4 regions of the Kluyvera sp. STS39-E genome follow, and region 2 is predicted to be linked to each of the others. Evidence: predicted binding sites of a transcription regulator. Region 2 holds the regulator's gene; each other region holds the start of a gene.
What was found. Region 2 encodes PurR, which represses purine synthesis genes. Its sites were predicted from a motif close to CANGCAAACGTTTGCNTG; they were not measured.

Region 1 (7,892 bases), on a different contig from region 2:
TTGAAGGGGTGATCGCCCGTAGTGGCGATCGCCTTGCCCGTCGCGTTCTCAGTGATAACGAATGGGCTATTTGGGAAACGCATCAGCAGCCGGTGCGTTTTCTGGCGAAGCGTTTTGCGGTCAAAGAGGCAGCATCAAAGGCTTTAGGCACCGGCATTCGCAACGGTCTGGCGTTCAATCAGTTTGAGGTTTACAACGACGAGATGGGCAAGCCCAAGCTGCGGTTATGGGGTGAGGCGAAACTGCTGGCGGAGCGAATGGGCGTGAACCACATGCACGTGACGCTCGCTGATGAGCGCCACTACGCCTGCGCGACGGTGATTATCGAAAGTTAGATTTTGTCGGCGTGGTGCATTTGAACAAACTTGTCCCACAGCTGTTCTTCGTTTTCTAAATGTGCCGGGTCCTTTAAAATCGTATTCGGGATCGGGCACACTTTCTGACAGGTCGGCGTTTCGTAATGGCCGATGCATTCGGTACAGCGATCGCTATTGATCTCATAGATGCTATCACCCATCGAAATGGCCTCGTTTGGACATTCCGGCTCGCACATATCGCAATTGATACATTTTTTGGTGATTAACAGCGCCATCAGGAAATTCTCGGAAAACTCAATAAACAGGGCGCGCATTATACGCTCATTTCCCGCACAGGCCATACCTTTTCTGTGGTAATAGCACCGTCGATCAAACCAGTTTTTTCACCAGCGCTTCGCTGTGGCGAATACGCTCCGGCGCGTTCTCCAAATCCTGCTGCACCAGCCCCATAAACAGTAAATCCGTCAGCATCATCTGTGCGCTGGTCGATGAAATCGCCGCGCTGCGCGTGGCCTGTTCTTCGGCAATGGTATAAAGGCAGTGCGACGCGCGCTGTTGGAGCGCATTGGGTGAGAACCCCGTGATAGCGAGAACTTTACCGCCGACGCGCAGGGTTTCATCTGCGGCTAGGTTTATTTCCCGACGCGCGCCAGAATAGGAGATAGCCAGCAACAAATCATCTTTGGTCATGGCCTGTACTGTCGCCAACAGGGCGTGCATATCCAGTTCTGAAACGGCGTTGACGCCGATCTTCATCAGCTTCCAGCTAAAGTTACGTGCCACCAACCCCGATGCGCCGATCCCCGTCAGAATGATACGCCGCGCGTTACGCAGCAGCGCCACCGTTTCCAGCAGCTTATCTTCGCTGTTCACGTCGAGAGATGCGTGCATGGCCGCGACATTATCCTTAATCAGCTTTTCACCGACCAGACGCAGCGGATCATCACCACAAATCTGATTATGCACCGGCACCGAATGCGGATTAACGCTGCTGGCCAAGGCTTCACTGAGCGCCAGTTTCAAGGCGGGAAAACCTTTAAATCCGAGCTTTTGAGCAAATTTTACCACGCTAGACTGGCTCACACCGGCCTGGCTTGCCAGTTCTTGGGAGCTCAGATGGCGTGCCTGATCCGGCTGCGCGAGGATAAAATCCGCCAGCTTTCTATCACTTTGGGCCAGTTGAAGATAACGCTGACGAATACTGATTAAACAATTCATAAGAACCTCACGGGCACAATGACCACAATGTACCGGATACCATTCTGCTCGTTTTAAAGAATTATGTATTCTATTATAACCAGATCTGTCGAATTAAATATTCCATACGTCGGCAAAAAACAACTCTTTTCACGCGGTGCTTTGTTGAGGGTTCGTTCGACCAAAGCCGGCACACTATCTGTTAATCTATTGATTGACCTGATATCGGATTACAGGAGTTTCATTTGACCAGCTATTCCCGTCGCGTGGTGTTTTTTGATCTCGATGGCACGCTGCATCAGCAGGATTTGTTTGGTGCATTCATTCGCTATCTACTACGCCAACTTCCGCTTAACACGCTGCTGGTTCTGCCGCTGTTGCCCATTATCGGCGCGGTCATGTTGATAAAAGGACGCGCGGCGCGCTGGCCGATGAGTGTGCTGCTTTGGGGCTGCACCTTTGGCCGCCGAGAAGCCACATTAAATGCGCTGGAGGTGAGTTTCATCGTCTGGTTCCGCGCCACGGTGACACCGTTTCCCGTGGTGCAGGAGCGTTTGGATAGTTATCTTAGTCGCCAAGATGCCGATGTCTGGTTGATTACTGGTTCGCCGCAGACGCTGGTGGCGCGTGCTTACGCCGATGCGCCGTGGATGTCGCAGGTGAATTTGATCGGCAGCCAAATGCACCGTGGCTTTGGTGGTCGCGTGTTATCAGTACGCTGTTTGGGGCATGAGAAAGTAGTGCAACTCGAACAACGTCTTGGCGCGCCTTTACGTTTATACAGCGGCTATAGCGACAGCAAGCAGGATAATCCGCTACTCTTTTTCTGTGAGCATCGCTGGCGGGTTACGCCGCGCGGCGAGCTTGAGCAACTGGAATAAGCGGGCGCTGCGCTTTAACAGATTTTGTGTATAATGCGCGGCGTTTTCTCATCTGGAGTTTTCACGTTGTCCGATACTGAACTGAACCATGAATACTGGATGCGCCATGCGCTAATGCTTGCGAAACGCGCTTGGGATGAGGGCGAAGTGCCCGTCGGTGCGGTATTGGTGCATAACAACCAAGTGATTGGTGAAGGCTGGAACCGTCCTATTGGTCGCCACGATCCCACGGCGCATGCGGAAATCATGGCTCTGCGGCAGGGTGGTCTGGTACTGCAAAACTACCGCCTGATTGACACCACTCTTTATGTCACCCTAGAACCCTGCGTAATGTGTGCTGGCGCGATGGTGCATAGTCGCATTGGTCATCTGGTGTTTGGTGCGCGCGATGCCAAAACCGGCGCGGCGGGATCGTTAATCGATGTGCTGCATCATCCGGGCATGAACCACCGGGTCGAGTTTACCGAAGGGGTTTTGGCGGATGAATGCTCCGGCATGCTGAGCGATTTCTTCCGCCATCGTCGTCAGCAGCAAAAGACGCTGAAGTTAGCCGCAAAAGCAACGCCTCCCGCGGCCAACAAGTAGCTTATTTACGCCGTGACATCAAAAACGAAACTGCATCGTTTTGATTCGGCGACGGCATAAATGAGAATAGGCCATAGTGATTCTGATTCAGCTCATCCGATGATACCGCCGGATAAGCTTGCGCTATCGCCATCTCATCCGTTGCCTTCTTCTGTTTTTCCTGCAAATAGCCAACCAAGCTAATCTGATACTTACGGATGTTTTCAACATAGGCATAGGCTTCATGCCCACGCGCATAGCCGTAGGTCAGCTTGCTGTACCACGGCTTTTGACTCAGAAGCGGCAGGCGCTGTTTGACGTCGGCCCAACTATCCGGATTGCCTTTTTGCTTGGCGGTGAGTGCCCGAGCATCGAGCATATGGGCGTAGCCCATGTTATAGGCTGCCAGCGCAAACCAAATCCGCTCTTCCTGTGGCACGCTTTCCGGCACTTTCGTCATCATATCTTCGATATAACGCATGCCGCCGCTAATGCTTTGCTCGGCATCGGTACGGTCGGTCAGCCCCAGACTCTGGGCGGTATTTCTGGTCAGCATCATCAAACCACGTACCCCGGTGGGGGAAGTGGCCAGCGGGTCCCAATGGGACTCCTGATAAGAAATGGCGGCCAGCAGCTTCCAGTCTATTTCGCTGGCGTATTTTTCAAACAGTGGCTGCAGATCGGGCAGCACGCTATCCACCGCACGCAGGAAAGCTCGGGTATCGACGTAGTCGAAGTCATCACCATGGCCGAGGTATTTTTCTTCCAAACGCGCGAGGGTGCCGTCTTCATTAATATTATTGAAGAAGTCGAGCATTGCCGCAGACAGCGTGTTGTCGTCATCCTGCAGGCTAAACCAGGTCACCGGCTGCTCGTCGGTAATATCCAGTGCCACGGCAAGTTCCGGGTGAACGCGTTGGAACAGACCAATGGCGACCGAGTCGGCAATGGTGTAGTCCAGTTTGCCGTCGATAACCGCCTGCATGAGATCGACCGAGCCGCGTTTTTCATCAACGGTCCACGAAAGGTTAGGGTACTTGGTCTCTTTTAAGCTTTGCAGATCGCTAATCACCACTTGCCCCGGTGCAACGGTGAGCTTATCGGCGGTGATGTTGCTCAGATTGCGCGGGCGCGTATTGCCCACGCGATAGACCATCTGCTGCGAAACGGAGTAGTAGGTCGGGCCGGGCTGATAGTTTTTACTGCGTTCGCTGTTATAGACCAGCCCGGCAGCCAGCATATCGGCGTTGCCGTGGTCGAGATCGTCGAAAAGCTGGCTGATGTTCTGCCGAACGGTAATTTTCAACTTCACCCCGAGGTAATCCGCAAACTGCTGGGCGAGCTCGGAGTCGAGCCCAATCTCTTTATTATTAAAGTTGCTATAGGTCAGCGGCGAGAGCACGGTACTGACGCGCAGCTCCCCCCGCTCTTTGATCGCGGCGATTCGGTTTTCTGGTTTGCCAAACCAGGGAATAGATGGCCACAGGGCCGCTGCCAGCAACAGCGTTACAACGCCGATGAGCAGATAATTAATCTTTAGTTTTTTCAAATAGTTAATTCGCTGAGATGTAAGTTGAAATCCCTGACGATATTCTAGTTAGCTACAGATTGAGCGGCATTTTGCTTAAGATTGCGCCAGTTGGCAACTGATTCGCGAGGTGTGTCACATCTATTGGTAAAGTGCGGCAATGATTTTATTTCGACGCAAACGGTTTCGTCAGCGCGCAGGATTCACTATAATAGCGCCCGTTCTCCCCCATTGCGCACACTTAACGCTTCAAAGACGAGAGACTTATAATGGAAATTCTGCGTGGTTCGCCTGCACTGTCTGCATTTCGTATTAACAAACTGCTGACGCGTTTTCAGGCAGCCAACATCCCGGTAAGCAATCTATACGCCGAGTATGTCCATTTTGCCAATTTGGACGCGCCGCTGACTGACGAAGAGCGGGCCCGACTTGAACGACTGTTACAGTATGGCCCAAGCCTCAATAGCCATACACCGACTGGTAAGCTGCTGCTCGTCACTCCTCGCCCTGGCACTATCTCCCCTTGGTCTTCGAAAGCTACCGACATCGCCCACAACTGCGGCCTGCAGCAGGTACTGCGTCTGGAACGTGGTGTGGCGTACTATATTGATGCCGCTAGTCTGACCGCTGAACAGGTTGATGCCGTCGCCGCTGAACTGCACGACCGCATGATGGAGAGCGTATTTGCCTCGCTGCAGGACGCGGAAAAACTGTTTGCTCATCACCAGCCGGCACCCGTTGCGAGTGTCGATCTGCTGGGGCAGGGGCGTCAGGCGCTGATTGACGCTAACATCCGTCTTGGCCTTGCGCTGGCCGAGGATGAAATCGACTACCTGCAGGATGCATTTAAAAAGCTGGGACGTAACCCGAACGACATCGAGCTGTACATGTTCGCGCAGGCAAACTCCGAACATTGCCGCCACAAAATCTTCAACGCCGACTGGATTATCGATGGTCAAAAACAGCCTAAGTCGCTGTTCAAAATGATAAAAAACACCTTCGAAACCACGCCGGAACATGTGCTGTCGGCTTACAAAGATAACGCCGCAGTGATGGAAGGTTCTGAAGTGGGGCGCTACTTTGCCGACTACGCAACCGGCCGCTACGATTTCCATCAGGAACCTGCACATATCCTGATGAAAGTGGAAACTCATAACCACCCAACCGCCATCTCCCCGTGGCCGGGCGCAGCAACCGGTTCTGGCGGCGAAATCCGTGATGAAGGCGCAACCGGACGTGGCGCGAAGCCAAAAGCTGGGCTGGTGGGCTTCTCCGTCTCTAACCTGCGTATCCCTGGTTTTGAACAGCCGTGGGAAGAAGATTTTGGCAAACCGGATCGTATTGTTACCGCTCTCGACATCATGACCGACGGCCCGTTGGGCGGCGCGGCGTTTAACAACGAATTTGGTCGCCCGGCGCTGACTGGTTACTTCCGTACCTATGAAGAAAAAGTGAATAGCCACAACGGCGAAGAGCTGCGCGGTTATCACAAGCCGGTCATGCTGGCAGGCGGGATCGGCAACATTCGCGCCGATCACGTGCAGAAAGGCGAGATCAACGTAGGCGCGAAATTGATCGTGCTCGGTGGTCCGGCTATGAATATCGGTCTGGGCGGCGGCGCGGCATCGTCAATGGCGTCCGGCCAGTCTGATGCTGACCTCGACTTTGCCTCCGTGCAGCGCGATAACCCAGAAATGGAACGTCGTTGCCAGGAAGTCATTGACCGCTGCTGGCAACTGGGCGATGCGAACCCGATTCTGTTTATTCACGACGTTGGCGCAGGTGGCTTATCTAACGCCATGCCGGAGCTGGTAAGCGACGGTGGGCGCGGCGGTAAATTCGAGTTGCGCGACATTCTCAGTGATGAACCCGGCATGAGCCCGCTGGAAATTTGGTGTAACGAATCCCAAGAGCGCTACGTGCTGGCGGTTTCCGCAGACCAACTGCCGCTGTTTGAAGAGCTGTGCAAACGCGAACGTGCGCCTTACGCGGTGATTGGTGAAGCGACCGAAGAGCTGCATCTTTCGATGAATGACCGTCATTTCGACAATCAACCCATCGACCTGCCGTTAGACGTGCTGCTCGGTAAAACACCGAAAATGACCCGTGACGTCCAAACGCTGAAAGCCAAAGGCGAGCAGTTGGCGCGTGAAAGCATTTCCTTGGCCGATGCGGTGAATCGCGTACTGCACCTGCCAACCGTGGCGGAGAAAACCTTCCTTGTTACCATCGGTGACCGTACGGTGACCGGTATGGTAGCACGTGACCAGATGGTAGGGCCGTGGCAGATCCCGGTTGCCAACTGCGCTGTAACCACCGCTAGCCTCGACAGCTACTACGGTGAAGCCATGGCGATTGGCGAACGTGCGCCAGTGGCGCTGTTGGACTTTGCTGCCTCCGCGCGTTTGGCGGTGGGTGAAGCGCTGACCAATATTGCCGCCACGCACATTGGCGACATCAAACAAATCAAACTCTCGGCGAACTGGATGTCTGCCGCCGGTCACCCGGGCGAAGATGCCGGTCTTTATGAGGCGGTTAAAGCCATCGGTGAAGAACTGTGTCCTGAGCTGGGTCTGACTATTCCGGTGGGCAAAGACTCCATGTCGATGAAAACCCGCTGGCAGGAAGGCAACGAGCAGCGCGAGATGACTTCACCGCTGTCGCTGGTTATCACCGCCTTTGCCCGTGTGGAAGATGTGCGTCATACCATCACTCCGCAGCTGGTTACGGAAGATAACGCCCTGCTGCTGATTGACCTGGGTAAAGGCCACAATACGCTGGGCGCCACCGCGTTGGCACAGGTCTACCGCCAACTTGGTGATAAACCTGCGGACGTGCGTGATGTCGCGCAGCTCAAAGGCTTCTACGATGCCATTCAGGCGCTGGTGGCTCAGCGTAAGCTGCTGGCCTATCACGACCGTTCTGACGGTGGTCTGTTGGTTACGCTGGCAGAAATGGCATTTGCCGGTCACTGCGGCGTGGAAGCGGATATTGCTACGCTGGGTGACGATCGTCTGGCTGCGCTGTTTACCGAAGAACTCGGTGTGGTGATTCAGGTACGCGCCGCTGACCGTGAAGCGGTAGAGGCGATTCTGGCCGCTCACGGTCTTGCAGACTGCGTACATTATCTCGGCCAAGCTGTAGCGGGTGACCGTTTCACCCTGACCGCCAACGGTCAGCCGGTATTTAGCGAAAGCCGTACTACGCTGCGTATGTGGTGGGCTGAGACCACTTGGCAGATGCAGCGTCTGCGCGATAACCCAGAAAGCGCTGACCAGGAACATAACGCGAAAGCCAACGATAACGATCCGGGCCTCAACGTGAAGCTCTCCTTCGATATCAACGCCGATGTGGCTGCACCGTACATTGCCACCGGCGCGCGCCCGAAAGTCGCTGTGCTGCGTG
Region 2 (7,892 bases):
TCAATATTGTGCATCGAGCGAATAATGTAACCCGCATTCCACAGCACAACCATGATAAGCACGGAGACAAATCCCGCCAGCCAGAATCCCTGACGCACCTGCATTGCGATGCGGTCACGACGGCCTGAACCGTTTAGTTGGGCGATAACCGGCGTCAACGCCAGCAATAACCCGTGACCAAAGAGAATGGCCGGCAGCCAAATAGAGGTACCGATCGCTACCGCAGCCATGTCAGTGGCGCTGTAACCACCTGCCATAACGGTATCGACGAATCCCATTGCCGTTTGGGCAACCTGCGCAAGGATAACCGGGATAGCCAGAGATAATAACTGACGCGCTTCGACAAAGTACTTCTGCACGTTAACACCTGTATTGTTGTTATTTATTCTCGCCGTACAGCGGGTACGGGAGACAGAAAAGCCGCCATACTGGCAGCAAGAAGAAAAAATAGAGGAAAATGCTCGTCGCCTATCGAGTCGCGGATGAGATGACTGCGACTCGTAATCCTTAGAACATGACTCCGATATTGTAGCGAGGATTTGCTTTTAATCTAGTCAAAAAATGAGAGGCAGCTTGCGGAAGGTAGCAACCTGTTTTCTCAACTGCTATTGTGCGTAGCAGATGAATCGGTAGACATACCGGGATAATGATTAATAGGAGTTAACTGCATGTTCACTGGTATTGTGCAGGGCACGGCAAAAATCGTGTCCATTGATGAAAAACCAAACTTCCGCACCCACGTGGTGGCGCTGCCAAAACACATGCTGGCGGATCTCGAAACCGGCGCTTCTGTGGCGCATAACGGCTGTTGCCTCACGGTGACGGAAATTAACGGCGACCAGATTAGCTTTGACCTGATGAAAGAGACGTTGCGCATCACCAATCTGGGTGATGTGAAAGAGGGCGATCTCGTGAACGTTGAGCGGGCGGCGAAATTCAGCGATGAAATCGGCGGCCATTTGATGTCCGGTCACATTATGACCACTGCGGAAGTGTCGAAAATCCTGACGTCTGAAAACAATCGGCAAATCTGGTTCAAAATTCAGGACCCGGCGCTGATGAAGTATGTTCTGTATAAAGGCTTTATCGGTATTGATGGTATCAGCCTGACGGTCGGCGAAGTGACACCAACCCGTTTTTGTGTCCACCTGATCCCGGAAACGCTGGAGCGTACTACGCTGGGTAAAAAACGGTTGGGCGACCGAGTCAATATTGAAATTGACCCGCAAACGCAGGCGGTTGTAGATACTGTAGAACGCGTTATGGCGGCAAAAGAAGCGGCACAGCAGGCGGCAGAATAACCGCCAGAAGAGATGACCTGCGTCAGCGAGACGCAGGTCGTAAGGCATTATCGAGCTACACGTAAACCCTGCTCAACCCCGCGAGAGAACATCACCTGCCATAGCTGAATATCACGTGCACGGAACGCACCCGCACAGGCATTCAGATAGTAGCTAAACATGCGTTTGAATCGTTCAGAATAGTTGTCCGCGATCTCAGGCCAACTGGCAATAAAACGTTCATACCAAGCCATCAGCGTCGTATCGTAATCAGCGCCAAAGTTATGCCAGTCTTCCATCACAAAATGGGGTTCACTGGCGTGGGCAATCTGGCGTACTGAGGGTAAACAGCCATTCGGAAAGATGTATTTATTAATCCAAGGATCGACATTATTGTCCGTGACCTTTGAGCCGATGGTGTGCAGCAAAAATAGGCCGTCAGGTTTTAAATTACGGTCGACAACGGAGAAATAGGTGTCGTAGTTTTTCGGCCCAACGTGCTCAAACATGCCAACTGAAACAATTCGGTCAAACTGAGCATGAAGGTCGCGGTAATCCTGCAGCAGAATTTCGACATCCAGCCCTTCACAGCGCGATTGCGCGAGCTTCTGCTGCTCGGCGGAAATGGTGACGCCTTTCACGCTGACGGCATAGTTTTTCGCCATATACGCTGCTAGCCCGCCCCAGCCGCAGCCAATGTCCAGCACCTGCATGCCCGGTTTGAGCTGCAGTTTTTGGCAAATGAGATCCAGTTTGGCAAGCTGTGCTTCTTCTAGATCCTGCGCATCTTTCCAGTACCCGCAGGAGTACTGCATATACGGGTCAAGCATGCGGTTGAAGAGGTCGTTGCCGAGATCGTAGTGTTCTTTACCCACCTGCCAAGCGCGTTTTCGACTTTGTAAATTCAGCAGACGGGCGCCGGCAATACGCAGGGTATCTTTGAAATGATGGGGGAGTTGGTTTTCTAAACCGGCACGCAGAACTTGGTCGAAAAAGATATCAAGACGGTCGCATTCCCACCAGCCGTCCATATAGCTTTCTCCAAGACCCAGCGAACCTTCTTGTAAAATGCGTTTGAATAGTTGCGGATTTTTGACTTGGATATCGCAAGGAGCATTACCGTTAATCTCAATGCCTGCGCGGTTTAACAGCTCGCTAACGATACGATACCAGTCATCATCCGGTACGCTTACTTCTTCTATACACGATGAGCTCATAGCTTCTCCATCCCGACCTGATGATCAGAACCTTAAAACAGCGTAGACGCTTTTTTCTGGTTTGTGAGAAATGTCACGAAAAGTTCGTGAACCTGCTATCCGACGTAGCACAGAGGAAGGGAAGAATTCCCTACCGAAATCCTATCCGTGGTTTAACGGGAAGCATCCTGCTGCCAATCAATTAGTCCAATGTATATTAATTATGTGATGCCGATCCAGTATAGGACGCTAAGTTTATTGATTCAACAATAAATCTTAGCGTCCTAACGATTTGCGTGACATTGATGCGCGTGATGATTACGCGTGGGAAGTGGAGTGCTTAGACGAGCATTCTGCGCATCGTGCCGAGCGCTGCATAAAGTAACCGACAGCCGCCAGCAGGACCGTGGCCAGCATCACGCAGGTGGTGGTCAGTAGCGGGGTGGCAATCAGCGTAGAAACCGCAAGACTTGCCAAGAAACACAGACCCAACTGCAAGGTATTTTGCAAAGCCGCGGCGCGGCCGGTTGCCTGAGGGAAAGGCTTTAATGCCTGAGCCACGACAATCGGGTAGATAGCGCCGTTAGCAATGGCCATCACGCAGAACGGGATCAAAAGCGCGGTTAACGAAGCGTTCGGCACCAAACCCACTGCCCAGGTAGCAATCACGCTTACGCCAAAGAGCACCAGCAGCCAAGGTAGAAGCTGCGAGCCCTGCCATTTTTGCAGCGCCGCACGGCAACCGTATCCGCCCACCAAGAAGGCGATAGTTTGAGGCACGTAGCTCAGACCAATGACGGTTGGGCTATAGCCCATTTCATGCAGAATAAACGGTGAACCGGTCAACCAAGCGAAAAAGCTGGCAGAACAAGCGGCGTAAATCAGCACGTTACCGCGATAGTCTTTACTGCGCAGTAGGCGCATAAACGTCAGTTTGTCATCGCTGGCAACCGGCTTTTTATGCGCTGGCTTCAAGCGCAGCGTCGGCAACATCAGCAGTAGAGTGATGATGAACAGGGCGGCAAAAATGGCCTGCCAGTCAAAGTGTGCCAACAACCAGCTGCCCAAGAGCGGTGCTAAAGCCGGAGAAAGGCCGACCAGCGGCATGATGGTGGCAAAAATGCGGTTGGTACGATGTGCCGGATAGTAGTCCGTCACCATCGCCTGCCAAGTGACGGCTGCGGCGCAAACACCGACGGCTTGGACAAAACGCAGCACCAGCAGCGTGGTTCCATCGCGCACCCACAGCATGCCCAGGCAGCCGATGGCAAAAATGGTAAGCCCGGTCAGTAGAATGGGTTTACGTCCATACCGATCGGACAGCGGGCCCCAGAGAAGCTGCGCTACGGCGAAACCGGCAAGAAACAGACTCAGGCTGGCACTCACGGCAGATGCTGGCGTTTGCAGATCGTCCTGAATGGCAGCAAAGGCTGGCAGGTACATGTCGGTTGCCAGAAAGCCGAGCACGCTAAGCCCCGCGAGCCAGATTAAAAACCCTTTTCCAGGTTGCATAAATCGCCCTTTTTATCGTTAGTAAACAGTCGGGCAGAGTGTAGAGAGTGCAATAGCACTTGTGAAACGCTAATATTTGTCTCATGCATTCAAATTTTTTGTAGGCAGAAAATGTGGTCTGAATATTCTCTGGAAGTGGTTGATGCGGTTGCACGTAACGGTAGCTTTAGCGCAGCGGCGCAGGAGCTGCATCGGGTACCTTCTGCGGTCAGTTATACGGTGCGCCAGTTGGAAGAGTGGCTGGCGGTACCGCTGTTTGAAAGGCGTCATCGGGATGTTGAATTAACACCGGCTGGTGCTTGGTTTTTAAAGGAAGGCCGGTCTGTCATCAAAAAAATGCAGATCACCCGCCAGCAGTGTCAGCAAATCGCCAATGGCTGGCGAGGACAGTTGGCGATTGCCGTCGACAACATTGTTAAACCCGAACGCACTCGCCAATTAATTGTCGATTTTTACCGCCACTTTAACGATGTCGAGCTGATTGTTTCCCAAGAAGTGTTCAATGGCGTGTGGGATGCGCTGGCGGATGGACGCGTAGAGTTAGCCATCGGCGCCACGCAGGCGATACCGGTAGGTGGACGTTTCGCATTCCGCGATATGGGCATGCTGAACTGGCACTGTGTTGTTGCCAGTTCACATCCGTTGGCAAAGATGGCCGGGCCGCTGAGTGACGATGTGTTGCGCAACTGGCCATCGTTGGTACGCGAAGATACGTCGCGCTCGTTGCCAAAACGCACCACTTGGCTTCTGGACAACCAAAAGAGGGTGGTGGTGCCAGACTGGGAATCATCGGAAACCTGTATTTCAGCCGGATTGTGCGCGGCAATGGTACCCGGTCATCGGGCACAGCCATGGTTAGATAGCGGAGAGTGGGTGGCGTTGACGCTGGAGAATCCATTCCCGAAAGCGGCTTGTTGCCTGACGTGGCAGCAAAGTGACGCTTCACCGGCGCTAAGCTGGCTTCTGGATTACCTGGGGGACAGTGAGACTCTAAATGAGGAGTGGTTACGGACGCCAGCGTAAGGCGTCCGTAAGGACCATTAACGGCGGTAGTCGCGGTATGGGCCGTCCGCCACCGAGCGGCGTTCGATAAGGCGCGGATGAACCTCAATCGACTGCGACTCTTCACGCTTGCTGACGATACGGTCCATCAACATATTGAAAGCCGTTTCACCGAGCGAATCTTTAGGCTGGTGAATAGTCGTCAGTGACGGCGTAAAGAAGCGGGAGTTGCGCACGTTGTCGTAACCGATAAGTGAAATATCCTGCGGCACGCGCAGACCCATTTCATCAGCGGCGCACAGCGCGCCCATCGCCATCACATCACCGCCGCAGAAAATAGCAGTAGGGCGCGGATGCTGGGATAAGATCTGCTGCATGGCGCGGTAGCCGGATTCCGGCTCAAAGTCACCTTGAACTATCCAGTTGGTTGGGACATTGATCAGCGCTTCTTCCATCGCTTTCATAAAGCCTGCCAGACGACCAGCACCGGTGTTGCGCTCCAGTGGGCCTGGGATCACGCCAATATCGCGGTGGCCACGTTCGATCAGGTAACGACCTGCCATGTAGCCGCCTTCAAAAGCGTTGTCGATGACGGAGTCGGTAAAGTCGGCTTTCGCTTCACCCCAGTCCATCACTACCATCGGGATGTTGCGGTACTCTTCGAGCATAGTCAGCAGCGGGTCTGGGTATTCAGAGCACATCACCAATAGGCCATCGACGCGTTTTTGCGCCATCATTGACAGATAGGCTCGTTGCTTTTCCAGATTGTTCCACGCATTGCCCAAAATCAGGGTATAGCCTTTCTCAAAGCAGTTTTTCTCAACGGCTTCGATGATTTCAGCAAAATATGCAGCCTCGCTGCTGGTGGCCAACAGACCAATTGATTTGGTGTGATTGACCTTGAGGCTACGGGCAACGGCGCTCGGTGAGTAATGCAGCTCTTTGATTGCCGCCCACACGGCTTCGCGCGTATCTTCAGCGACGAAACGCGTTTTGTTAATTACATGTGATACGGTTGTAGTGGAAACGTTTGCGCGCTTCGCTACATCTTTAATTGTTGCCATTCCATCTCACTCCAGACCCAAGCCTGCCCCTGATATAATCGTAACGAAAACGTTTGCCTTTACACACCCTGGCACAATCTTAATGATTGTGATTCGCCGGGAAAACGATACAGGACGACAGGAGGGGGTCAATGGCCGGTACGCTTATAAATAAGCGTCGAATTTTGACTTATCCTGGCGCAAAGTGGAAGAACAAAAACAAACATCCTGCTAAATCTGTGAAGATTTTTATGATTAACTGTGCAAAAATGATTAAACGCAGTTTTACTGTGGTAATCAAAAGGAGAAAAATTGATGAGTACCGATCTTAAACTGTCTCTGTGCACGACTTTTGTTGCGCTGGCTCTGATCGTGGCAGCAAGCTTCACCGCTATATTGCATTAATTCCCCTGCGAGGGAGCGTCTGCTCCCTCCTGCTGATTGTTACGCATTTCGCAATAATCTTTTGCAGTTTTGTACACTTCTGTTTTTCTGTGATTAATGTCATGCTTTTGCCCTATATTGCCATATCGCGCGCAGTCGGCGGTAAAACGGAGTCATTGCATGAAAATTAACTTTCCCTTATTGGCGTTAGCTATCGGGGCATTTGGTATTGGTACCACTGAATTCTCGCCGATGGGTCTGTTGCCGGTGATTGCCAAGGGTGTCGATGTCTCCATCCCTGCTGCGGGCATGCTGATCAGCGCCTACGCTGTTGGTGTTATGGTAGGAGCTCCACTGATGACCTTACTGTTATCTCATCGTGGCCGCCGAAATGCGCTTATCTTCCTGATGACGATTTTTACCCTAGGCAACGTGCTGTCCGCAATTTCGCCGGACTACACCACGCTGATGCTTTCGCGCATTATTACCAGCCTTAACCACGGCGCATTTTTCGGCTTAGGGTCGGTGGTTGCGGCAAGCGTAGTGCCGAAACACAAACAGGCCAGCGCGGTGGCGACCATGTTTATGGGGCTGACGATTGCTAACATCGGCGGTGTGCCGGCTGCTACTTGGCTTGGGGAAACGATTGGTTGGCGTATGTCGTTTTTGGCGACGGCGGGACTTGGGGTGGTGGCTATCGTCAGTCTGTTCTTGTCTCTGCCTAAGGGCGGTAGTGGGGAAAAGCCGGACGTTAAACGCGAGCTGTCGGTGTTGGTTCGTCCGCAGGTGCTTTCTGCGCTGCTCACTACCGTGCTGGGGGCAGGGGCGATGTTTACCCTCTACACCTACATTTCACCGGTACTGCACAGCATTACCCATGCCACGTCCGGCTTTATTACCCTGATGCTGGTTTTAATTGGCGTCGGCTTCTCTATCGGTAACTATCTGGGCGGCAAATTTGCCGATCGCTCGGTGAGCGGGACGTTAAAAGGTTTTCTGCTGCTGCTGATGGTTATCATGCTGGCGATCCCATTCCTTGCGCAAACGCAAGTGGGAGCGGCGGTGAGCATGGTGGTATGGGGCGCGGCAACCTTCGCCGTGGTGCCGCCGTTGCAGATGCGGGTGATGCGCGTTGCGCATGAGGCGCCGGGGCTGTCGTCATCAGTGAATATTGGGGCATTTAACCTTGGCAATGCCTTGGGCGCTGTGGCCGGCGGTGCGGTCATCTCAGGTGGCCTGGGCTATAGCTTCGTGCCGGTTATGGGGGCGATTGTCGCCGGACTGGCGTTGCTGGTGGTCTTTCTCAGTGGACGTCGCCGGGGCGAAGAGGCGCTGGCGCAAGAGTAAAAACGAAAAAGCAGAAGGCGTGACCTTCTGCTTTTTTTGTCTCCCCGGATTACTCCGGCGATAGTGGCTTACGCCGCCAGATTTTCCGCAACAAATTTCCAGTTTACCAGAGCCCAGAAGTGCTCCAG
Region 3 (7,892 bases), on a different contig from region 2:
CGAGCAGGACGATTCAGAAAACTGGTGTGAGATTCAAAAGCTGCTGAAAGGACACCGGGCGCGGAACACCAATCTGTGTCTGGAAATGGGCTTAGGCCAGGAAAAACGTCGTGACGACGGCATTCCGGGGATCACCAACTACATCTTCTCGGAAACCGCCGCCCGCGGCATGTACCAGCGCTGGGCCGACCTGCTCAGCAGCGAAAGCTGGCAGGAAGTGCAGGAAAAAACCGCCGCTTACCAGCAGGAGGTGATGAAATGAGCGCATTAGTCTCTCTGGAACTGCATCACCGCATCGGCCAGTTTCTTTATGAGGAGGCACGGTTGCTCGACGACTGGCAGTTCCGCGACTGGCTGGCGCAGTTGGACGAAGAGATTCGTTACACCATGCGAACCACCGTCAACGCCCAGACCCGCGACCGTCGTAAAGGTATACAGCCGCCAACCACCTGGATTTTCAACGACAACAAAGACCAGCTTGAACGCCGCATCGCGCGGCTGGAAACCGGCATGGCGTGGGCGGAAGAGCCGCCTTCGCGCACCCGCCATATGATAAGCAACCTGCAGGTAAGTGAAACCGACCAGCCGGACGTCTTCGCCGTCCGCCTCAACTACCTGCTGTACCGTGCCCAAAAGGAACGTGACGAAACGTTTTATGTGGGCACCCGCGTGGATAAAGTCCGTCGGCTGTCCGACGGTACGTGGCGTCTGCTGGCACGTGAGATCGTGCTCGATCAGGCGGTGATCACCTCCCACAACCTGAGTATCCTTTTCTGATGAATCGCGTATTTGCCTGCGCCACCGAGGCGCTGCCGGAGGGAGAAGCCCTCCGCTTGGAAACCTCACCCGTTATCGCCCTGTTCCACGTCGGCGGTGAATTTTTTGCCATTAACGATCGCTGTAGCCACGGTAACGCGTCGATGTCCGAAGGCTATCTGGAAGACGATGCCACCGTCGAATGCCCGCTACACGCCGCCAGCTTCTGCCTGAAAACCGGCAAGGCGCTGTGCCTACCCGCAACCGACCCGCTCACCACCTACGCCGTTCATGTGGAAGGTGGCGAGGTATTTATCGATATTCCTGAGGAGGCCTGATGAGCGATTTACACGACAACGTGGTGTTTATCACCGGCGGCGGCTCCGGGCTCGGGCTGGCGCTGGTCGAACGCTTTATCGAAGAAGGCGCGAAGGTCGCCACCCTAGAACTGTCGGCGGCGAAGGTCGCCAGCCTGCGTCAGCGTTTTGGCGAACACGTGCTGGCCGTCGAAGGCAATGTGACCTGCTACGCCGACTACCAGCGCGCGGTCGATCAGATCCTCACCGTCTTCGGCAAGCTGGACTGCTTTATCGGCAATGCTGGCATCTGGGATCACAACGCTTCACTGGTGAATACTCCGGCGGATGCGTTGGAAAGCGGTTTTCATGAGCTGTTCAACGTTAACGTGCTGGGCTACCTACTGGGCGCAAAAGCCTGCGCTCCGGCGCTGATTGCCAGCGAAGGCAGCATCATTTTCACCCTTTCTAATGCGGCTTGGTATCCAGGTGGTGGCGGCCCGCTGTACACCGCCAGCAAACACGCAGCTACCGGGCTGATTCGTCAGTTGGCCTACGAGCTGGCGCCGAAAGTCCGCGTTAACGGCGTCGGCCCCTGCGGCATGGCGACCGACCTGCGCGGCCCGCAGGCGCTGGGGCAAAATAACACCTCAATCATGCAGTCGCTGACGCCGGAGAAAATTGCCGCCATTCTGCCCCTGCAATTCTTCCCCGATCCGGCTGACTTTACCGGGCCGTACGTGATGCTGGCCTCGCGCCGCAACAACCGCACGCTGAGCGGCGTGATGATCAACGCCGATGCCGGCCTGGGGATCCGTGGGATCCGCCACGTCGCGGCGGGTCTGGATCTTTAAGGAGCGCTATGAACGAACAGATTATTGCTATTATTGGCGGCGGCCAGGCGGGGGCAATGGCCGCCGCCGCCCTTCGCCAGCAAGGGTTTAGCGGGCAACTGCATCTTTTTTCTGACGAAACGCATCCCCCTTACGAGCGCCCGCCGCTGTCAAAGGCGATGTTGCTGGACGACAACCCGCAATTGCAGCCGGTGCTCCCCGCCAAGTGGTGGCAGGAAAACAATGTCCAGCTCCATCTGGGCGTGACGATTCGCCAGCTTGACCGGTCGTCGCATACCCTGACGCTGGCAGACGGCCAAACCTACCGCTGGACGCAGCTTCTGTTGGCGACCGGCGCGGCAGCACGTCCGCTACCGCTGATTGACGCTCTTGGCTCGCGGAGCTTCACCCTGCGCCACGCCGGTGACGCCGCGCGGCTGCGCGACATCCTGCAGCCGGGAAAATCGGTGGTGATTGTTGGCGCAGGCACCATCGGGCTTGAGCTCGCGGCCAGCGCAACCCAGCGCGGCTGCCGGGTCACGGTCGTGGAACAGGCGTCGACGGTGATGGGCCGCAACGCCCCACAGCCGGTGCGCGACTACCTGCTGGCGCGTCATCAGTTGGCGGGCGTGCGCATGCTGCTCAACAGCGCCATTGAACACGTGGAAAACGGCGAGTTTGTGACCCTGACGCTGCAAAACGGCGACACGTTAACAGCCGACGCGGTGGTGTACGGTATCGGCATTATCGCTAACGACGCCCTGGCTCGCGACGCCGGGCTTGAAACGGCCAATGGGATAATCGTTGATGCCACCTGCGTCACCGCCGATCCGGCCATTTTTGCCGCCGGAGACGTCACGTTAACGCGCCATCCCGACGGTTCGCTGTCGCGGATAGAGAGCTGGGAAAACGCCAACGTGCAGGCGCAAACCGCCGCCGCCGCGATGCTGAATCAGCCACTGCCAGCCACGGCACCGGGCTGGTTCTGGACCGATCAGTACAGCGATAACCTGCAGTTTGTCGGTGAAATGCGGGGCGAAAGCTGGCTGTGCCGTGGAGACCCGAAGAGCGGCAAGGCTATCTGGCTGAAGCTGCGAGGCGGTGCTTTGCTGGGGGCGGTAACGCTGAATAACGGGCGAGAAGTGCGGGTACTGCGTAAACTGATACAGTCAGGGCGCGTGGTCAGTGAGACACAGCTGTGCGATGAAAGTGTGCCGCTGAAGTCGCTTTAAATGTCCTTCCCTGCCTTCGCGCGAGCATAGCGACGGCAGGGAACGCGCTAGCCAAAATACTGATTTTACTCCCCTGTGTGGCAGGTCACAGAATTGTGTATTACGTTTAAATCATACGTACTGACACAAGGAACGGCCATGAACTCGCTTCGCTATCTCGATTTTGGCGCATCGCGCGATCTGCTACTGCTGATTGCTCGTATCGCCGTGGTACTGCTGTTTATTCTCTTCGGCTATCCCAAAATGCTCCACTTCGACGGCACGGTACAATATATGGCGTCATCCGGCGCACCGATGCCTTCGCTGGCCGCCATTATCGCGATTGTGATGGAAGTACCGGCGGCGATTCTAATTATCCTCGGCTTCTTTACCCGTCCACTGGCGGTGCTCTTTATTTTCTATACGCTGGGTACAGCGGTAATTGGTCACCACTACTGGGATATGACCGGCGATGCGGTGATGCCGAATATGATTAACTTCTATAAGAACATCAGTATTGCGGGAGCATTCCTGCTGCTGGCGATTGTCGGGCCGGGGAAAATTTCGTTAGATAGGCGTTGATGGTTTGCCTGATGGCGGCTTCGCCTTATCAGGCCTACGAAAGCGTTGTAGGCCCGATAAGCGTAGCGCCATCGGGCATTAAAAAAGGCCGCATGCGCGGCCTTTTTTTGCATCTTACGATTAGCGCTTACGCGTAAACCGGGAAGCGTGCACAGATTTCCAAGACTTTACCTTTGATGCGCTCGATAACGGCTTCATCATTGATGTTGTCCAGAACGTCACACATCCAGCCAGCCAGCTCTTTCACTTCGGCTTCTTTGAAGCCACGGCGAGTAACAGCCGGAGAACCGATGCGGATACCGGAGGTCACAAACGGGCTCTTCGGATCGTTTGGTACGCTGTTTTTGTTCACGGTGATGTTCGCACGGCCCAGTGCTGCATCCGCTTCTTTACCGGTCAGGTTTTTATCAACCAGATCCAGCAGGAACAGGTGGTTTTCAGTCCCGCCGGAAACCACTTTGTAACCACGGTTCAGGAATACTTCCACCATCGCTTTGGCGTTTTTCGCAACTTGCTGCTGATAAACTTTGAACTCAGGTTCCATCGCTTCTTTCAGCGCAACCGCTTTACCTGCGATAACGTGCATCAGAGGGCCACCCTGCGCGCTTGGGAACACGGCGGAGTTCAGTTTCTTGTACAGATCTTCGTCGCCGCCCTTCGCAAGGATCAGGCCACCGCGTGGACCCGCCAGAGTTTTATGGGTGGTCGTGGTAACAACGTGCGCGTGTGGAACCGGGTTCGGGTAAACGCCAGCTGCAATCAGACCCGCAACGTGCGCCATATCAACGAACAGGTATGCGCCAATGCTGTCAGCGATTTCACGCATTTTTGCCCAGTCAACGATACCGGAGTAAGCAGAGAAACCACCGATGATCATTTTCGGTTTGTGTTCCTGCGCCTGCTTCGCCATGTCTTCGTAGTCAATTTTACCGGACTCATCAATACCGTAAGGGATGATGTTGTACAGTTTACCGGAGAAGTTTACCGGGGAACCGTGAGTCAGGTGACCACCTTGAGCCAAGTTCATGCCTAGTACGGTGTCGCCTGGCTGCAGCAGCGCGGTGTAGACCGCGAAGTTAGCCTGAGAACCGGAGTGCGGTTGCACGTTAGCGTAGTCGGCGCCGAACAGCTCTTTTGCACGGTCGATAGCCAGTTGCTCAACGATATCAACGTATTCACAGCCACCGTAGTAACGCTTGCCCGGATAACCTTCAGCATATTTGTTGGTCAGCTGAGATCCCTGTGCCTGCATGACGCGCGGGCTGGTATAGTTTTCGGAGGCGATCAGTTCAATGTGCTCTTCCTGACGTACTTTTTCTTGCTCCATAGCCTGCCACAGTTCGGCATCATAATCGGCAATGTTCATTTCACGCTTTAACATCCGCATCTCCTGACTCAGCTAACAATAGAATTTTGCCCTGAAAAAGGCAGTCCTGTTGGACAACGGGCAACAGTATAACTGAATCGTTCTGTGATAACAGGTCTTGACAAACGAAATTACGCAAACGTTTACCTTCAGGCTACACAAGGGGTTGAGGAATAAAGGCCTTACGTTAGAAAGTGGATTTCTTTTCAGGTTTGTGATGCGAATAATTCATCTTGTAACCGAGATTATGCAATCTCACAAAGAACCATTTACAAAGCAGGGGTATTTTTATAAGATGCATTTAATATGCAACATTAAGTGATAATCATAGGAAAACCTGCCATGCTTGATGCACAAACCATCGCCACCGTTAAAGCCACTATCCCTCTGCTGGTTGAAACCGGCCCTAAGCTCACGGCCCATTTTTACGACCGGATGTTTGCCCATAACCCGGAACTGAAAGAGATTTTCAATATGAGCAATCAGCGTAACGGCGACCAGCGTGAAGCGCTGTTCAACGCAATTGCCGCCTACGCCAGCAATATTGAAAACCTGGCAGCGCTGCTGCCTGCGGTTGAGAAAATTGCCCAGAAGCACACCAGCTTTCAGATTAAACCAGAGCAGTATGACATCGTAGGCGGCCATCTTCTGGCGACGCTGGATGAAATGTTCAGCCCAGGTCAAGAAGTACTGGATGCTTGGGGCAAAGCCTACGGTGTGCTAGCTGGAGTGTTTATTAACCGAGAAGCCGAGATCTACCAAGAGAGCGCCAGTAAAAACGGCGGCTGGGAAGGCACTCGTCCGTTCCGTCTCGTCGGCAAAACGCCGCGCAGCGCACTCATTACCAGCTTTGAATTTGCCCCGGTCGATGGCGGAACCGTCGCGGATTACCTGCCGGGCCAGTATCTGGCCGTGTGGTTGAAACCGGAAGATTTCGAATTTCAGGAAATCCGCCAGTACTCCCTGACGCGTAAAGCAGACGGTAAAGGCTACCGTATTGCGGTGAAACGTGAAGACGGCGGGCAGGTTTCAAGCTGGTTGCACAACCATGCAAGCGTCGGTGACGTCGTGCATCTGGCAGCACCTGCCGGTGATTTCTTTATGTCGGTGGAAAAGACAACGCCCGTCACCCTGCTTTCCGCAGGCGTCGGTCAAACGCCGATGCTGGCAATGCTCGACACGCTGGCCAAATCTCAGCATAACGCCCAGGTTAACTGGTTCCATGCGGCAGAAAACGGCGAAGTGCACGCGTTTGCCGATGAAGTGAAAGCACTGGGTGCCAGCTTGCCACACTTTAGCGCACACACTTGGTACCGCCAGCCGACGGATAGCGACCGCAGCGCCGTGCGCTTTGACAGCGAAGGCGCGATGGATTTAAGCCCGATGGCAGACGCGATCGGCTCTCCGGCGATGCAGTTCTATCTGTGTGGCCCGGTAGGATTTATGCAGTTCGCGGCGAAACAGTTGGTTGAGCTGGGCGTATCACAAGAAAACATTCACTACGAATGTTTTGGCCCGCATAAGGTCTTGTAAAACAGTTGGCGCGTAGGCCGGATAAGGCGACAGCCGCCATCCGGCATTTATGCCTGATGGCGCTATGCTTATCAGGCCTACGAAGATAAGAGTGGGATTAGATTGCGGCGTCGTCTTCTTCGCCAGTACGAATACGCACCACGCGCGCGACGTCAAAGACGAAAATTTTACCGTCGCCGATTTTACCGGTCTGGGCGGTACGAATAATGGTATCCACGCAGGTATCGACGATATCGTCGGTGACAACGATTTCAATTTTAACCTTCGGCAGAAAGTCCACCATGTACTCCGCGCCACGATACAGCTCGGTGTGGCCCTTCTGACGACCAAAGCCTTTCACTTCTGTAACCGTCATCCCGGTGATGCCCACTTCCGCCAGCGCTTCACGTACGTCATCGAGTTTGAAGGGTTTAATAATCGCATCAATTTTTTTCATGGTGTTCCTGTCGTTTTTATCGCGTAACCGGTTGCTCACCGTATCATAAATCAGACGTATGTCCGGTGCTACTCTTTAAAATCGTTGGCATCGAGTTCATGACGGGAGAGCAATTTATAGAATTCGGTGCGGTTTCGCCCTGCCATTCTGGCGGCATGGGTGACGTTACCTTTGGTGATTTGCAGCAGCTTACGCAGGTAGTTCAGTTCAAACTGATTACGCGCCTCAACGAAGGTTGGCAGCGCGGTATTTTCCCCTTCCAGCGCCTGCTCCACCAGCGCATCGCTTATCACCGGCGAAGAAGTTAATGCCACACACTGTTCGATAACGTTGACCAATTGGCGCACATTGCCCGGCCAGTTTGCCGCCATCAGCCGCTTCATCGCATCGGTCGAAAAGGCACGTACAAAGGGTTTATGGCGATCGGCGGCCTGGCGCAGCAGGTAGTTCGCAAGCAGCGGAATATCCTCGGTACGCTCGGCTAGCATAGGGATCTTCAGATTGACGACGTTCAGGCGGTAGAAAAGATCCTCACGGAACTCGCCGCGCGCCATCGCTTTGGGCAGATCCCGGTGAGTTGCCGAGACAATACGGACGTTGATATCCAGATCGCGGTTGCTGCCCAGCGGACGGACTTTACGCTCCTGCAGCACGCGCAGTAACTTGACCTGCAACGGTGCTGGCATATCGCCAATTTCATCCAGAAACAACGTACCGCCTTCTGCGGCCTGAAATAGCCCTTCCCGATTGCTCACCGCACCGGTAAACGCGCCGCGCGCATGACCAAACAGCTCGGACTCGAGCAACTGTTCCGGCAGCGCGCCGCAGTTGATCGCCACAAAAGGCTTCGCGTGACGCGGGCTGGCGTTGTGGATAGCC
Region 4 (7,892 bases), on a different contig from region 2:
ACGCTTTGTCTGCGCAATGTCCAGCATGTGGCTGATGTGCAGGGCGGGAGCTTGGCGGGTAGCGAGCTGGGTGTGGTGGTGACGGCGCGGGGTAATGAGTTGGTGATCACCCTTTAGTTTGGTGATTGGCCCCTCACCCTAACCCTCTCCCCTTAGGGGAGAGGGGACCGATTGTGCGGCTGGCGTGTTGGGCTTTCTCCTAGGGGGAGGACCGATTGTGCGGCTGGCATGTTGGTTTTTCCCCCTCGCCCCTTTGGGGAGAGGGCCGGGGTGAGGGGAATGCTACCTCGCCTATCTACTGAATAACGCCAGCCTGCATCTGCTGCGTGACTTCCTGTTTATTCATATTCACCGCATGAAGCTGTCCGTTTACCGTTGGTTTGAGCGGCGCTTGGGCCTGTACGCTACCGCTCGCGGTGAGCTGAATATTGCCGTCGCCATCAATCGATAGTGGTGGCCAGCCCCACTGCTGTAGGATGTTGAGTGGCACACCGCGCCCGTTTAGGGTCACGCTGGTGTGCCGCTGCGGCTGCTGCGATACGGTGGCGGTCGCCTCCAAGATCCCTTTTTCGGTAAAGGCACTCAGCTCCGTCACGTTCACATTCGCCGCATCGGCGTTTAGCGTCATAGACGGGCGACGGACATCAATACGGTTAAAGGTGGCCGCTGCGCCGTTTAATGTCGCACCGCCGCTCCAGACGCCCCACTGGCCATTCTTCGCCAGTCGGAGGTTTGCGCCGTAGCCGTCTAGCGCGGTGATTTGCCACGGGAATGCCGGGTCGATATCGATAACCAAGTTACGGCTGGCCCCGAATTTTTTCAGCGTGATGTTTTGCAGCCAAGTGGGCAACGGCGTCATCCACAGCGTTTTCCAGTTCTCCGGCAGCGTATATTCCAGCCCGGCAAAGACCGCGTCATCGAGCACCAGTGCGTTGCCGTCACGGTACCAATTGCCGGAACTGCGCACCATGCCGCCTTCCCAGCGCGAGGTGAACTGGCGCAGCGCAATGCCCTGTAGTGATAATTCTGCGTTCATGATCGGATCAAGCAAATGCAGCGAGCCGTAGATGAACTCGCTGGCGTTCATCGAGATCTTGCCGTCGGTGCTTTGCCAGCCGCCTTGGCTGAGAGTCAGGTTGCGCAAGTTGAGATCGAGGTCGGTTAGCGCCCAATCGGGGCCTTGCAGCGTGGCGTCGGTGATATCAAGACGGCCAATCTGTAATGACGGCACGGTGGTCAGTGGGGCGAGGAAATCGAGCAGCGACCTATCGCTTTGCAGACGAATATCGTTCAGACGCAGATTATCCACCACCCAGCTCCCGTCGCCGTTACGTCGGGCGTTGCCGGTGAGCGAGCCGCGCGCCATATCGGCCCCGACGGTAGTCAGCGTCACTTCGTCGCCGTTGATGTCGCCTTCAATGAGCGTATTTGTCGCCGGGATACCGTTTAGCGATAGCGAACCTGCGCTCATCTGAATATGCGCTTTTTTGCCCAGCACGTTACCTGCTTCCGGCGTCCACGGCATCACGCCGCCGGAGACGCGCTGCGCGCTGAGCTCCCAGCCGGTTTCCGGGCTGTTGAGCGCCATATTGCTCAGCTGTAAGCGATCGGCGGCAAATGGCAGCGGGGCGTTGGAAGGAGAGAGATTCAGCGTACCGTCTTGCAACAAGATGGTGTCGACGTGCAGCGGGTCGGTTATCTGACGGGTACTCAGGCCAATATCCACCGTTTTTGCGACCAGCGTTGCAGGTTTGCCGTCACGACCAAAGGTGACGTTTTTCAGCAGGATGTGCGACGGGGAGGAGAAGCGGTGGTCCATTGCGTCAAACGCCACCTGGTAGGTGGTATTGTCGCTCAGCCATTGGCTTATATGGCGCGCGCCCCAGCGGGTTTGCAGCAAAAAGTAAAAGGCGAGAATCACCAACAGCAGGGCGATGATCAGCCAGAAAATCAGCTTTCCAAGAAATTTCATGATCTTCCATCCTGAGAAGGGCACATAAATCTGTTATGCATGATTTATGCGCAATCCTCAAGGCGGGAATCGTTTTAATCGATGTCAGCGGCAGTGGCAATGACCACCGCCGCGTCGGGTTTACTCTTTCTCTGGTGGGAAAACCAGGTTCAAAATAATTGCCGTGATCCCGCCAGCAGCAATGCCGGAAGAGAGCAGGTTTTTCAGCCAGTCCGGGGCGAACTGCAGAATTTGCGGTTGCTGAGAAACGCCAAGGCCAACGGCCAACGACAGGGCGATAATCAGAATTGCGCGGCGATTTAGCGGCTCGCGGGAGACGATGCGCACGCCGGACGCAGCGATGGTGCCGAACATCACAAGCGTTGCGCCGCCGAGTACCGGTTCAGGAATATGCTGGACGAAGCCGCTCACCGCAGGGAACAGACCCAGCACGATGAGCATCAACGCGACTACGAAACCGACATAGCGGCTGGCAACGCCGGTCAACTGGATAACGCCGTTGTTCTGCCCGAAGCAGGAGTTCGGGAAGGTATTGAAGACCGCAGAAACGCAGGAGTTCAGACCGTTAGCCAACACGCCGCCCTTCAGTCGCTTCATATACAGAGGCCCGGAAACCGGCTGTTCTGACACGTCGGAGGTGGCAGTGATATCACCGATGGTTTCCAGCGAGGTGATCATAAATACCAGCATCAATGGCAACAGCAGGTTCCAGTCGATGCCTAAGCCGTAATACAGTGGCGTTGGCACCATAATCAGGCTGCCGTTGGTCGGTGCGGTATTTTCCGGCAGCATGCCGAGCGCCCAGGCTGCGAGGTAGCCTGCCGCCATAGCAATCACCAGCGAAGCAATACGCAGGTAAGGGTTACGCTGGCGGTTAAGCAGAATGATAATGGCCAGTACGATGCCCGCGAGCAACAGGTTTTTCGGTGCGCCAAAGGTATTGTTGGCCATTGCCGCATAGCCGCCGCCGATAGAGGTCAGACCGACCTGAATCAGCGACAGGCCGATAATCATCACCACCACGCCGGAAACTAACGGGGTGATCACGCGGCGCGCTAGGTGCAGCACGCGGGATAATGCCATTTCGGTGAAGCTCGCCAGCATCAGGGTGCCAAACAGCGCAGCCATCATCGTTGGCACGTCGGCACCGCCGGTTTTCAGCGCGGTGCCGCCCATAATTAGCGGCGCAACGAAGTTGAAGCTGGTGCCCTGAATGGACAGCAGGCCAGAGCCAACCGGGCCCCAAGCTTTAATCTGAATGATAGATGCCACACCGGATGCGAATAACGACATGCTGATAATGTGCTGGGTATCTTCGGCTGGCAGACCCAGAGCTTGGCAAATCAGCAGCGCTGGAGTGATCACCGCAACAAACATCGCCAGCAGGTGCTGAAGCGCGGCGAACAAGGTTTGCGGAAGCGGCGGACGATCTTCCAGACGGTAAATTAATTCGCTGTTGTGTTTCTGCGCAACCGGTTGCGCATCAACCTGTTCAAGGGTGTTAGAGGACATCTTTCAGGCCATCCCATGGTGGAAAAGTGGCGATTTTAGCGGACTGGCTGGTAAAAGCAATCGGTTGCTTTCATGTGGCGCAAATTATTGCGGAAAAAACCGTGTAAGAACTGTGGATTAGATGTAAATGGTTAACGAAATTGATCAGCAATAGTACCTTTTTCTATCCCTTGACTGCCTTTCTTGCTTACACTTTGGGCCGACGCCTCACGAAGAGGCTATCTCGACATCGGAAATTTGTCGCGTATGAATGGATCATGCGTTTAGTAAGGAGCTGCAATTATGTTTCATCTCGATACCTTATCGACGCTCGTCGCCGCAACGCTTGTCCTACTGCTGGGACGAAAGCTGGTCCAGGGCGTCCCCTTTCTAAAGAAATACACCATCCCTGAACCGGTGGCCGGTGGTCTGCTGGTGGCGCTGGCGCTGCTAGTGCTGAAAAAAAGCATGGGTTGGGAAATCGAATTCGATATGACCCTCAAAGACCCGCTCATGCTGGCCTTCTTCGCCACCATCGGCCTTAACGCCAATATCGCTAGCCTGCGCAAGGGCGGGAAAGTTGTCGGCACCTTCCTGATTGTCGTCGTGGGACTGCTGCTGTTACAAAACGCACTGGGTATCGGCATGGCGAAACTGCTGGGTCTGGACCCGATAATGGGCCTGCTGGCCGGTTCAATCACGCTATCTGGTGGTCATGGCACCGGCGCGGCGTGGAGCAAGCTGTTTATCGAACGCTACGGTTTCAGCAATGCGACCGAAGTGGCGATGGCCTGTGCCACCTTCGGCTTGGTGCTGGGTGGTTTAATTGGCGGCCCTGTGGCGCGCTATCTGGTGAAACACTCCTCCTCGCCAGACGGCACGCCGGACGATCAGGAAGTGCCTACCACCTTCGAAAAACCGGATGTGGGGCGTGTGATCACCTCGTTGGTGCTGATTGAAAGTATCGCGCTTATTGCTATCTGTCTGACGGTTGGGCGGGTGATTGCGCAACTGCTGGCGGGAACCGCGCTGGAGCTGCCGACGTTTGTGTGCGTGCTGTTTGTTGGTGTGCTCCTGAGCAACGGCTTGGCGCTGATGGGCTTTTATCGCGTCTTCGAGCGTGCAGTATCAGTGCTGGGCAACGTGAGCTTGTCGTTGTTCCTAGCGATGGCGCTGATGAGCCTGAAGCTGTGGGAGCTGGCATCGCTGGCGCTACCAATGCTGGTGATTCTGGCTGTGCAGGCGGTGGCGATGGGGCTGTATGCGATTTTTGTCACTTACCGAATGATGGGCAAAAACTACGATGCAGCGGTGCTGGCGGCAGGTCACTGCGGCTTTGGTCTTGGTGCAACGCCAACCGCAATTGCCAATATGCAGGCAATTACCGAACGTTTCGGGCCATCACATACCGCGTTCCTGGTGGTGCCGATGGTGGGGGCGTTCTTTATTGATATCGTCAATGCGCTGGTCATTAAGCTGTATCTGATGTTACCGATGTTTGCTTAAGACAAAAACGCCGGGACTATCCCGGCGTTCTTTGCCTGATGGCGCTGCGCTTATCAGGCCTACCGCTCATTTGTAGGCCGGATAAGGCGTAGCCGCCATCCGGCATCACGTCACGGTTTACTCTTCGTGTTCTTCCCACGCTAACGCGCGTTTCACCGCTTTCTTCCAGCCGCTGTAGCGGAAGTTACGCTCGGTGGTTTCAATCCCCGGACGGAATTCGCGCTCAATCACCGCTTTTTCCTGCAGCTCATCAAGATTTTGCCAGAAACCGACAGCCAGACCGGCCAGATAGGCTGCGCCCAGCGCCGTCACTTCGCGCACTTCCGGACGCTCAACGCGGGTGCCCAGAATGTCCGACTGGAACTGCATCAGGAAGTTGTTGGCAACCGCGCCGCCATCTACACGCAGGGCGTGCAGACGAATGCCGGAGTCTGCCTGCATCGCTTCCAGCACGTCACGGGTCTGGTAGGCGATTGATTCCAATGTCGCGCGGATAATATGGTTGGAGTTCACGCCGCGTGTCAGGCCGAAAATCGCGCCGCGAGCATACGGGTCCCAGTACGGCGCGCCGAGGCCGGTAAAGGCCGGAACCACGTACACACCGTTGGTGTCTTTGACTTTGGTCGCGAAGTATTCGGAGTCGAACGCGTCACTGATAAGCTTCATCTCGTCGCGCAGCCACTGAATAGAGGCTCCGGCCATAAACACCGCGCCTTCCAGCGCATAGTTCACTTCGCCGCGTGGGCCGCAGGCGATAGTGGTCAGCAGGCCATGGGTCGAGGTCACCGCTTTTTCGCCGGTATTCATCAGCATAAAGCAGCCGGTGCCGTAGGTGTTTTTCGCCATCCCTTCTTTCACGCACAGCTGGCCGAACAGCGCCGCCTGCTGGTCACCGGCAATCCCGGCGATCGGAATACGGGTGCCGCCTTTACCGCCGATGTTGGTCTGACCGTAGACTTCGGACGACTTGCGCACGTCCGGCAGCATGGCGCGTGGGATATCCAGCGCATCCAGCATCTTGTCATCCCAATCGAGGGTATTAATGTTAAACAGCATGGTACGTGAGGCGTTGGTGTAGTCGGTGACGTGCACGCGTCCCTGGGTCATCTTCCACACCAGCCACGTATCAACGGTGCCAAACAGCAATTCACCACGGCGCGCACGCTCGCGAGAGCCTTCAACGTGGTCGAGGATCCACTTCACCTTGGTGCCGGAGAAGTACGGGTCAACCACCAGACCGGTGGTGTTGCGCACGTATTCTTCCATGCCGTCACGCTTTAATTGCTCGCAGATTTCAGCGGTGCGGCGACACTGCCAGACAATGGCGTTGTAAATCGGCTTACCGGTTTCGCGCTCCCACACCACGGTGGTTTCACGTTGGTTGGTGATACCGATAGCGGCAATTTCATCCGAGCTGATATCGGCTTTTGCCAGCACTTCAACCAGCACGGAGCTTTGTGTTGCCCAGATTTCCATCGGGTCATGCTCAACCCAGCCGGGCTTAGGATAGATTTGTTCAAATTCGCGCTGTGACACGCTGACGATGTTGGCGTCATGATCCATAACGACGGCGCGGGAACTGGTGGTGCCTTGGTCGAGCGCAACGATATACTTTTTGTCAGTCATAATGAACGGTCCGTAGTCAGATTACAGCGAAGCATTGTGTTGGTTTTGGCTGGAGACCGCTTTCGGCTCTTCAACCTCGCAGGTGTCGCACGGCAGATGACGGCCGATCAGCTTGCGATAGCTGAATGCGCCCAGCGCTGCGCCAACGATAGGTGCACACAGCGGCACCAGGAAATAAGGAATATCTTTGCCGCCGGTGAAGGCGACGTCGCCCCAGCCTGCCAGCCAGGCGAAGGTTTTTGGCCCGAGGTCACGCGCTGGGTTCATCGCAAATCCGGTCAGAGGGCCCATGGAGGCACCGATAACCGCTATCAGCAGGCCAATCAGCAGCGGAGCCAGCGGCCCGCGTGGAATGCCGTTGCCATCGTCAGTCAGTGCCAGAATCACACCCATCAGGATAGCGGTAATGACCATTTCTACCGCGAAGGCCTGCACAAAATTGATATGCGGGTTTGGATAGGTAGAGAAAATACCTGCCAGTTCAAGGCTTTCGACGCTGCCACGCACCATATTGTGCGTGCTTTCGAAGTCGTAGAAAAGGTTGTAGTAGAGGCCGTAAACCAATGCCGCCGCGCAGAACGCACCGGCAAACTGAGCAACGATGAAGGGCACTACTTTACGCCCATCGAAGCAGGCGAACAGCCATAGCGCGATGGTGACTGCCGGATTAAGGTGCGCGCCGGACACGCCAGCGGTCAGGTAGATAGCCATCGCCACGCCCAGACCCCAAATTATGCTGATTTCCCACTGGCCGAAACTCGCGCCCGCCACTTTTAGCGCCGCGACACATCCCACGCCGAAAAAAATCAACAACCCGGTACCAAGAAACTCTGCGATGCACTGGCCTTTTAAGGTCGATGTCTGGCTCATAATCGGATCCTGAAGACAAATTAATGATTATTGTGTGCATGCGCGCTCGGGACGCGCATGTTGCCATGTAGGCATAGTGTTAATTTATCGTTAACGAGCGTAAACGAGAAATATCGAAATCAAAATGTGTGTACCGCGTCAAGAAATGAGCGTTTTCGCGCCAGATAATGTACGTTTTCGGAGCGGAAAGTGTGAGGGAGGAAACATTCCGTGAGCCAATCCGTTAACAATCTAATGGGAATATGCGCAAACGCTCCAGGACCAGGCTTAAAATTGCGAACAACCGTAATCTACAGGCTCTGGCGCTGGACAGGGGCGGCGGCGCTCCATACAATCGACCACAAGCCGTGCGCTTATTTGGGTTAAGGTGTCGCCGGGGTCCCGGGACGAGATCAACGCCTTGCATGATCAGGAGATATAGGACGAT

Region 1: a site for PurR is predicted at 4,661-4,678, ahead of purL (phosphoribosylformylglycinamidine synthase). Genes of this name have one in related genera too.
Region 3: a site for PurR is predicted at 5,177-5,194, ahead of glyA (serine hydroxymethyltransferase). Genes of this name have one in related genera too.
Region 4: a site for PurR is predicted at 3,538-3,555, ahead of AB4K05_RS13150 (NCS2 family protein). Genes of this name have one in related genera too.

The regions. Positions count from the first base shown of each region.
Region 1 covers NZ_JBFQGA010000008.1:41,263-49,154, forward strand. The annotation lists gene acpS (holo-ACP synthase) at 1-335, shown strand, start outside; gene AB4K05_RS18010 (YfhL family 4Fe-4S dicluster ferredoxin) at 332-592, opposite strand; gene AB4K05_RS18015 (MurR/RpiR family transcriptional regulator) at 687-1,535, opposite strand; gene yfhb (phosphatidylglycerophosphatase C) at 1,760-2,395, shown strand; gene tadA (tRNA adenosine(34) deaminase TadA) at 2,429-2,980, shown strand; gene mltF (membrane-bound lytic murein transglycosylase MltF) at 2,982-4,508, opposite strand; gene purL (phosphoribosylformylglycinamidine synthase) at 4,754-7,892, shown strand, end outside.
Region 2 covers NZ_JBFQGA010000003.1:332,869-340,760, forward strand. The annotation lists gene mdtK (MdtK family multidrug efflux MATE transporter) at 1-359, opposite strand, end outside; gene AB4K05_RS08160 (riboflavin synthase subunit alpha) at 669-1,301, shown strand; gene cfa (cyclopropane fatty acyl phospholipid synthase) at 1,349-2,497, opposite strand; gene punC (purine nucleoside transporter PunC) at 2,795-3,988, opposite strand; gene punR (DNA-binding transcriptional activator PunR) at 4,100-5,011, shown strand; gene purR (HTH-type transcriptional repressor PurR) at 5,029-6,054, opposite strand; gene AB4K05_RS08185 (YnhF family membrane protein) at 6,349-6,438, shown strand; gene AB4K05_RS08190 (MFS transporter) at 6,598-7,764, shown strand; gene sodB (superoxide dismutase [Fe]) at 7,833-7,892, opposite strand, start outside.
Region 3 covers NZ_JBFQGA010000008.1:53,431-61,322, reverse strand. The annotation lists gene hcaE (3-phenylpropionate/cinnamic acid dioxygenase subunit alpha) at 1-262, shown strand, start outside; gene hcaF (3-phenylpropionate/cinnamic acid dioxygenase subunit beta) at 259-777, shown strand; gene hcaC (3-phenylpropionate/cinnamic acid dioxygenase ferredoxin subunit) at 777-1,094, shown strand; gene hcaB (3-phenylpropionate-dihydrodiol/cinnamic acid-dihydrodiol dehydrogenase) at 1,094-1,906, shown strand; gene hcaD (phenylpropionate dioxygenase ferredoxin reductase subunit) at 1,915-3,117, shown strand; gene AB4K05_RS18070 (DoxX family protein) at 3,256-3,678, shown strand; gene glyA (serine hydroxymethyltransferase) at 3,806-5,059, opposite strand; gene hmpA (NO-inducible flavohemoprotein) at 5,387-6,577, shown strand; gene glnB (nitrogen regulatory protein P-II) at 6,675-7,013, opposite strand; gene glrR (two-component system response regulator GlrR) at 7,082-7,892, opposite strand, start outside.
Region 4 covers NZ_JBFQGA010000005.1:308,848-316,739, reverse strand. The annotation lists gene yicI (alpha-xylosidase) at 1-117, shown strand, start outside; gene AB4K05_RS13155 (AsmA family protein) at 296-1,972, opposite strand; gene AB4K05_RS13150 (NCS2 family protein) at 2,093-3,484, opposite strand; gene gltS (sodium/glutamate symporter) at 3,767-4,969, shown strand; gene glpK (glycerol kinase GlpK) at 5,087-6,595, opposite strand; gene AB4K05_RS13135 (MIP/aquaporin family protein) at 6,617-7,465, opposite strand; gene zapB (septal ring assembly protein ZapB) at 7,891-7,892, shown strand, end outside.